Regions from separate parts of the Janthinobacterium woesei genome, predicted to be linked through region 2. Evidence: predicted binding sites of a transcription regulator. Region 2 holds the regulator's gene; the other holds the start of a gene.

Region 1 (3,732 bases), 120 kb from region 2:
CCGGCAGCGGCAGCCACTGGTTGGCTGCCTCGGGGCGGTAATCGGCGCGCGGTGATGCCTGTAAGACATTCTCGGCGCCCAGGCGCGCCACCAGCAATTCCATCAGGCGCTGGCGCTCCTGCGGCGTGCCGCCCGGCTCGGGAAACAGGGTTTCGCTGGGCGGCGCCATTGCCTGCACCTGCAGCGCTTCCAGGACGAGGCCGATCACGGGCGCGTCCAGCACCAGCTGCGCCAGGCGTTCCTTGAGCAAACGCAGCAAGTGTTCGTCGCGCCAGACAGCCTCGCCCAGCGCCAGCTCGATGACGGTGGGCGGGCGCGCCACCCGGCCCCGCTCGTGCGCCAGCAACAGGGCGATGCGCTCGACGGCGAATTGCCGCGCGCACAGCCAGCCCGTCATTTGCTGCAGCAAACGGCGCGCGCCGAACAGCAGCGCGTCCGCGTTTTCCACGCGGTCGAACAATTCCAGGCTGGCGCGAAACGTGGGCGGTGCCTCGATCCACACGAACAGTTCCGTGCCGTGGCCATGCGCATCGTCGAGCATGCCCAGCAAGGCAGCGCCGCAGCGGCGCTGCAGCCCGGGCCGGGGCAACTGGCGCAACTGCCCCAGGGTGCGGCAACCGATGCCCTCTAACCAGTCCAGGTAGGGGCGCGCCGGTGGCAGCAAGGCGCACGGCAGCCGGTCGAGGCGGCGCACCAGGCTGGCCATGCCCAGCACGCGGCTGCGGCGCGTATTCGCGCGCGCCAGCAGCCAGGCGCCGCGCGCCGTGGGGGCGCACGACAGCACGGCCGTGTAGCCCAGCGCGCGCAGGCTCGTTTCGATTCTCCGGCACAGGGCGCGCACGCCGCCAAACAGGCGCAGGCTGGCGCCCGCGTCGACCAGCAGGGTCGCCTCCTCGCCTTGCGCCACCTGCGGCGAGTATTGCAGCAGCGCCAGCGCCACCGCTTGCAACGCCTGCGCTTCCAGTGCGAAAGAGCGTTCGTGCAGGCGCGCCTGCGGTGCCAGCATCAGTGCGCCCGCGCGGCGCATGCCCGGCTTGATGCCCGCCGCCCGCGCCAACGGCGACAAGGCCATCACTTGCTCCTGCTCCAGCACCACGCCGAGCGGGTCAGCCGACCAGCTCGGGCAAAATACTTCGAGCGGGAGCCGGGGCAGGCAAAGGCCGATCCAGAGTTGCATGGCGCACTAAGAGCCTATCTCAGTAGATGAATACATCTCCTGCAAGCGCCCCTCAGAAGCGGGGACTGCGTTGTTCGTCGTCGCGTGGCTCGCCACGCGTCCTCCTCGCGCCTTGTCCGCGCTCCTGATGTCCCGCCTGCAAAAGACGCTCCCTACTGGGATAGGCTCTAATAAAGAAGGAGGTTGCAGGGGCAGGAACAGCGGCGCATCGCGCTGCGGTCCCCGGCGCTTGATGAAGCCGATCTCGATGCCGCCAGCGGCCGGACGCACGGATAGGCGCAGCGGCGCCGGCGACGCATCCTGCGCGCCGTGCAGGGGGCGCAGCATGCAGAACAGGGTATTGCCCGCCTGCGCCGCCAGGTGCAGCCGGCGCAGGCTATCGCCGCGCACATGCGATTGCCAGAACAGCAAGGCGCCACAACTGCCGCTGCGCAAGATGTTTTCCGCCGCCCACAAGGCATCCTTGCTACTGGCGCTACGCAGCCACAGCAGTTGCGACGGCGCCAGCCCCTGCGCGGCCAGGGCCAGCGCCTGCGGCGGATGGGGCGGCTGCAACAGCACGATGGCTTGCCCCGTCAATTGCGCCAGCGCGGGCGCCAGCAGGCGCAATTCGCCGCTACCCGGCTGCTGCACCAGCAAATCGATGAGGCTGCCGCCGGGCCAGCCGCCGCCCGGCAGCTGCTTTGACAACGCGGCAAAGCCCGTATCCAGGCAGCGCGTGACGCCCTGGCCCAGCTGCGATGCACGCCAGAGTGACGGGTGCAAGGCTTCCGGCGACGCCATCAATTGGGAATGTTGCATAAGTTGTTGCATCACTGAGATGAAGATAAATACTGTATGCATATACAGTACTATTCATTGCGGCTTTTGGCAAGGTTTATCTGCGTATCGCCCACCAGGGGGCCGCTTCGCACAGTCCGAAAAAACCCGTTTTTAACATCGATTGCTGTACCATAAGCACTATCCTTACCGTCGGGCAATGTACCCGGCGCTCCCTTTTCGTCCATAAGGAAAGCTCATTTGACCACCATCCAAATCATCAGCGCGCTCGTCTTCGCCCTTGCGCTCATCCACACCTTCGCCGCCAAATCCTTTGAGGAACTGGCGCACCGCAATCCCCGCCATGCGGGCCTGCTGCACTTGCTGGGCGAAGTGGAAGTCGTGTTCGGCTTCTGGGCCTTCATCTTGATCATTATCATGGCCTTTGTCTCGGGCGGCGATGCTGCCATCGCGTATGCCGAGTCGCGCCAGTACACGGAACCGCTGTTCGTCTTTGTCGTCATGGTGGTGGCCGCTTCGCGCCCCGTGCTCGACGCCGTGCAGGGCCTGCTCAAAGGGGTGGCGCGTGTGATGCCGCTGCGCACGGAACTGGCCCTCGTCTGGCTGGGCCTGGCGCTGGTGCCCCTGGCGGGCTCGATGATCACGGAACCGGCAGCCATGACACTGGCCGCGCTGATGCTGGCGCCGCAAATCTTCCGCCCGGGCATCCCTGAATGGCTGAAATATGGCGCGCTGGGCGTGCTGTTCGTCAACGTCTCCATCGGCGGCACCCTGACTTCGTACGCGGCGCCGCCCGTGCTGATGGTGGCCACTACCTGGAACTGGGACAGCGCCTTCATGGCCAGCCATTTCGGCTGGAAAGCGGCCATCGCCGTGCTGGTCAACGCTACGGGCGTGAGCATACTGCTGCGCAAATATCTGCACAGCAACACCTCCGACATCAAGCCGAAAGCCGGCGAGCTGGAGATTCTGAAAGTGCCGCTGGCCGTCAGCCTGGTACACCTGGCCGTGCTGGCCGGCGTGGTAGCCCTGGCGCATCACCCGGTGCTGTTCGTCGGCCTGTTCCTGTTCTTCCTGGGCTTCGTGCAGGCGTATGAGCGCTATCAAAGCCCGCTGATCCTGAAAGAAGGCTTGCTGGTTGGCTTCTTCCTGGGCGGCCTGGTGGTGCTGGGCGGCATGCAGCAATGGTGGCTGCAACCGATCGTCTCCAGCCTGAAACCGCTGGCCTTGTTCTTCGGCGCGCTGGGCTTGACGGCCATTACCGACAATGCCGCCCTGACCTACCTCGGTTCGCTGATCGTCGGCATGACGGACGAAGCCAAGTACATGCTGGTGGCCGGTGCCGTGGCCGGTGGTGGCCTGACCGTCATCGCCAACGCGCCGAACCCGGCCGGCGTGGCCCTGCTGCGCCGTGGCTTCAAGGATGAATCGATCGGCGCCGTCGGCCTGCTGGCGGGCGCCCTGCTACCGACTGCCGTGGCTGCCCTCGCCTTTCTGGCCCTGTAAGCTATCCCCTGCCCACGGGCGGCGCCTGACGCCGCCGGTGGCGCGCAAAAAAATCCAGCAACAGCTTGCTGGCGTCGGGTTTGGCCTTGTCGTTGAATGGCAGGCTGGCGTCGCCACCGCTCCAGGCGTGCTCAAGATGCTCGACCTGCGCCACGCGCAGCAGCACCTCCTTGCCCACCCGATAATCGTGCAGCGCGTACGCATGCGCCGGGTTGCGCCCGCCCGCCGCACCCGCCGGCAAGCGTTGCGCCGTCACCTCAGTGTCGAAC
Region 2 (3,732 bases):
GAAGTTGGTGACGGAACCGAACAGACGGCCATCAACACCAGCTTTTTGAGCAACTTGAACGGTCAGGCCGCTCAGTTTTTCGCCCTGGGCTTGCGATACGGCCAGTTTGGCAGCAGCAGCTTTTTCCAGTTCGGCGCGCTTGACTTCGAATTCAGCCACAGCGGTTGCCGTAGCACGACGTGCCAGGCGTTGCGGGATCAGGAAGTTACGTGCGTAACCGTCTTTGACTTTGACGACTTCGCCGAGGTTACCGACGTTAACAACTTTTTCTAACAGAATGATTTGCATAGTTCTTCTCCAGGAATATCTGACCGATTAAGCGTGGTGCAGATCGGTGTATGGCAGCAGCGCGAGGAAGCGAGCGCGCTTGATTGCGGTGTCAACTTGGCGCTGGTAGTGCGCCTTGGTACCGGTCAGGCGTGCTGGCATGATCTTGCCGTTTTCTTGGACGAAGTCTTTCAGCGTATCAACGTCTTTGTAGTCAACTTGCTCAACGTGAGCTGCGGTGAAGCGGCAGAACTTCTTGCGTTTGAACAGCGGGTTCTGCTGTTTGCGTTTTTCTTTAAGCTTGAGCTTATTTTTGTCGAACTTTTTACCGAATGCCATGTGAGGCTCCTGTATCTAAAAATGCGCTAGTCGGAAGTGACTGCACTAAAATCAATGATGTGAAACACCAAACTCTTGCTGTTGCGGCTTTTCCTGGCCAGGAAACCCGTGAACTGATAGACCCCGCCCAAGCTTGCCTGACTGAACCGGCCTGAGATTTCGCCAGCGGCAAGCGCGGCAACATCAAACTCGGTCAAACGGGCAATCCCTGCTTCCATCTGCTGCGAACTGTGTTGCAATACTGCATTCACAATCGGCAGCCCTGCCGGGGTATAGCGCAATATTTCGCGCTCGGCAATGATGGCGGTTACTTGTAGCTGGTTCAGCGCACGATCCTGGTCAACAATTAAGCTGCTACGGCTGGAGCGGCTGCTGGTGCTTCGGTGCGGTGGCTTTTAGCCGCATCTTCGCGTTGTACCGATTTCATCATCGGCGAAGGAGCTGTTTCAGCTTTCTTCATTTTAACGGTCAGGTGACGCAACACGGCATCATTGAATTTGAATGCTGTTTCCAACTCGACCAGGGTCTCGTTATCGCATTCGATGTTCAGGCAGATGTAGTGTGCTTTAGGCAGCTTTTGGATCGAGTAAGCCATTTGACGGCGGCCCCAATCTTCCACGCGGTGAACCGAACCGCCGCGGGTGGTTACGCTGGCTTTGTAGCGTTCGATCATCGCGGGCACTTGCTCGCTCTGGTCCGGATGGACGATAAAGACTATTTCATAATGACGCATGCAAACTCCTTCAGGTCGGATTGATAATCGCCCACCTCGGCGTCAAGACGAGTGTGGGAAGGTCAGCCGAAGATTATAACCGCTATTGGCAAAGGTTTCAATAATTCCTTCCACAACGGCATTGGACACCGCTGCGTAGCCGCATTTTTCCGCCTGCGCCGACTATTTCGCGCGAAATCCGCGCAAAAAGCGCAAATCCCCTTGCATAGTGGGCGATACTGTACAAAAATACAGACTGTTCATATAGACAGCATTTTAGTATGCACCCACCGCTCATGATCAAGCTGACAGCACGACAAGAACAAATCCTGAACCTGATCAAGGACGCGATTGAAAATACGGGTTTTCCTCCCACCCGTGCCGAAATCGCCAACGAATTGGGTTTTAAATCGGCCAACGCGGCCGAAGAGCATTTGCAGGCCCTGGCCCGCAAGGGCGCGATCGAGATTTCGCCGGGCACCTCGCGCGGCATTCGCCTGATCGGCGCGGCCGCTGAAACGCTACCGGCCAAAGTGCCGGCGGCGCTGCTGATGTCGCTGCCCCTGATCGGCCGGGTGGCGGCTGGCTCGCCCATCCTGGCGCAGGAAAACCTGGAAGCGAGCTACAACGTCGATCCAGCCCTGTTTTCGGCCAAGCCCGACTTCCTGCTGAAAGTGCGCGGCTGGTCCATGCGCGACGCCGGCATCATGGATGGCGATTTATTGGCCGTCAAGAAGGTCGACAGCGCCAAGAACGGACAGATCGTCGTGGCCCGCATCGGCGACGAAGTCACCGTCAAGCGCTACAGGAAAACAGGCTCCGTGATCGAACTGCTGCCGGAAAACCCGGACTTCAAGGTCATTACCGTCTCGCCCGAAGACGAATTTGCGCTGGAAGGCCTGGCAGTGGGCCTGATGCGCAGCTGGCATTAAACTGTTGCACGTAAAAAGGGCCGGAACAGTCATGTGCTGTTCCGGCCTTTTTTATTTACGGCACTTTATGCCTCAAGCGCCTGGCGGAAGTCTTCCAATAAATCGACCTCATCCTCGATACCGACGGAGACGCGGATCAGCGATTCGGCGATGCCCATGCTGGCGCGGCGCTCGGCACCCATCTCATAAAAAATCGTGTGGGCGACGGGAATGACCAAGGTGCGCGTGTCGCCCAAGTTGCTGGCGGGAATGGCCAAGTTCAGGCGATTGAGGAAATCGAAGCAATCGATGCCGTCTTTCAGCTCAAAACTGAACAGGGAACCAAAGCTGCGGAACAAGTCGGCAGCCAGCGCATGCTGCGGGTGCGAGGGCAAACCCGGATAATGCACGGCCGCCACGCGCGGATCGGCCTGCAGCAGGCTCGCCAGCGCCAGGGCATTCGAGCAGGTGCGGTCCATGCGCAAGGCCATGGTTTCGGCGCCAACGGCAATATGGTGCGCCGCTTCCGGTCCCAGTGAGGCGCCGAAGTCGCGCAAGGCCTTGGCGCGGATTTGCGCGATACCCCACTGCGCGGGCGCCACTTTCTTGTAATTTTCAAAGATGTTCGGGTATTGCGTCCAGTCAAACACGCCCGTATCGGTCAAGCTACCGCCCAGCGCATTGCCGTGGCCACCGATGGATTTCGTCAACGCATTGACCACCAGCCCCGCGCCCACCGCCTTCGGGCGGAACAGATACGGCGTGGTCATCGTATTGTCGACGATGTACAGGATGCCGCGCTCCTTGCACAAGGCGCCGATCTTGGCCAGGTCGGCGATCTGCGTGCGCGGATTGGCGATAGTTTCCACGAAAACAATACGCGTGGCAGGCGTGATGGCAGCCGCTACATTGGCGACATCGGTGGCATCGACAAACGCCACATCAATGCCCTGCCCCGTCACCGTTTGCCACAGACTGTTGGTATTGCCAAACAAAAAGGCCGACGACACGACGTGGTCGCCCGCGCGCAGCAAGGATTGCACCACGGCGCCGATGGCGCCCATGCCGGTGGCGAAGCACAAGGTAGCCACGCCATCTTCCATCTTGTTGACCTTGTCTTCCAGCGCGGAGACCGTCGGATTGCCCTGGCGCCCATAGCGGAAGCCCGGTTCCTTGCCCTGGAACACGGAGGCCAGCTGGCGCGCGTCGGCATAGCCGAAAGCCACCGAGGTGTGCAAGGGCTTGTGCAGGGAGCCATGTTCGATGCCCTTGCGGCGGTCGCTATGCAGGATGGTAGTGGTAAAGCCGTAGGTTTTGTTGTTGCTCATGATTGAGTGGTGCGCAAGGCGGAGAAAAAATGTCAGGCAAAAAAAAAGCCCGGCAATAGCCGGGCCCTGCATCAACCCTCGGTGGTAGCGAGGTTCAGGTTCAACTGGGAACGCGGCGTATCTTCGGGCGCTGCCGCCTTCGGATGGTGGCGTGCGTATTCCAGGCGGTCCAGGT

The links. Region 2 encodes LexA, which represses DNA repair genes until DNA is damaged. Its sites were predicted from a motif close to ACTGTATNNNNATACAGT; they were not measured.
Region 1: a site for LexA is predicted at 2,010-2,027, ahead of imuA (translesion DNA synthesis-associated protein ImuA). Genes of this name have one in related genera too.

Annotation. Positions count from the first base shown of each region.
Region 1 is NZ_JBNYXW010000006.1:102,126-105,857, reverse strand. Features, by position in the region: gene ACQ4W6_RS08200 (Y-family DNA polymerase) at 1-1,177, opposite strand, end outside; gene imuA (translesion DNA synthesis-associated protein ImuA) at 1,184-1,978, opposite strand; gene ACQ4W6_RS08190 (putative Na+/H+ antiporter) at 2,198-3,463, shown strand; gene ACQ4W6_RS08185 (extracellular catalytic domain type 1 short-chain-length polyhydroxyalkanoate depolymerase) at 3,465-3,732, opposite strand, start outside.
Region 2 is NZ_JBNYXW010000006.1:224,351-228,082, reverse strand. Features, by position in the region: gene rplI (50S ribosomal protein L9) at 1-288, opposite strand, end outside; gene rpsR (30S ribosomal protein S18) at 316-606, opposite strand; gene priB (primosomal replication protein N) at 633-932, opposite strand; gene rpsF (30S ribosomal protein S6) at 953-1,339, opposite strand; gene lexA (transcriptional repressor LexA) at 1,615-2,250, shown strand; gene ACQ4W6_RS08715 (cystathionine gamma-synthase family protein) at 2,316-3,557, opposite strand; gene purF (amidophosphoribosyltransferase) at 3,629-3,732, opposite strand, start outside.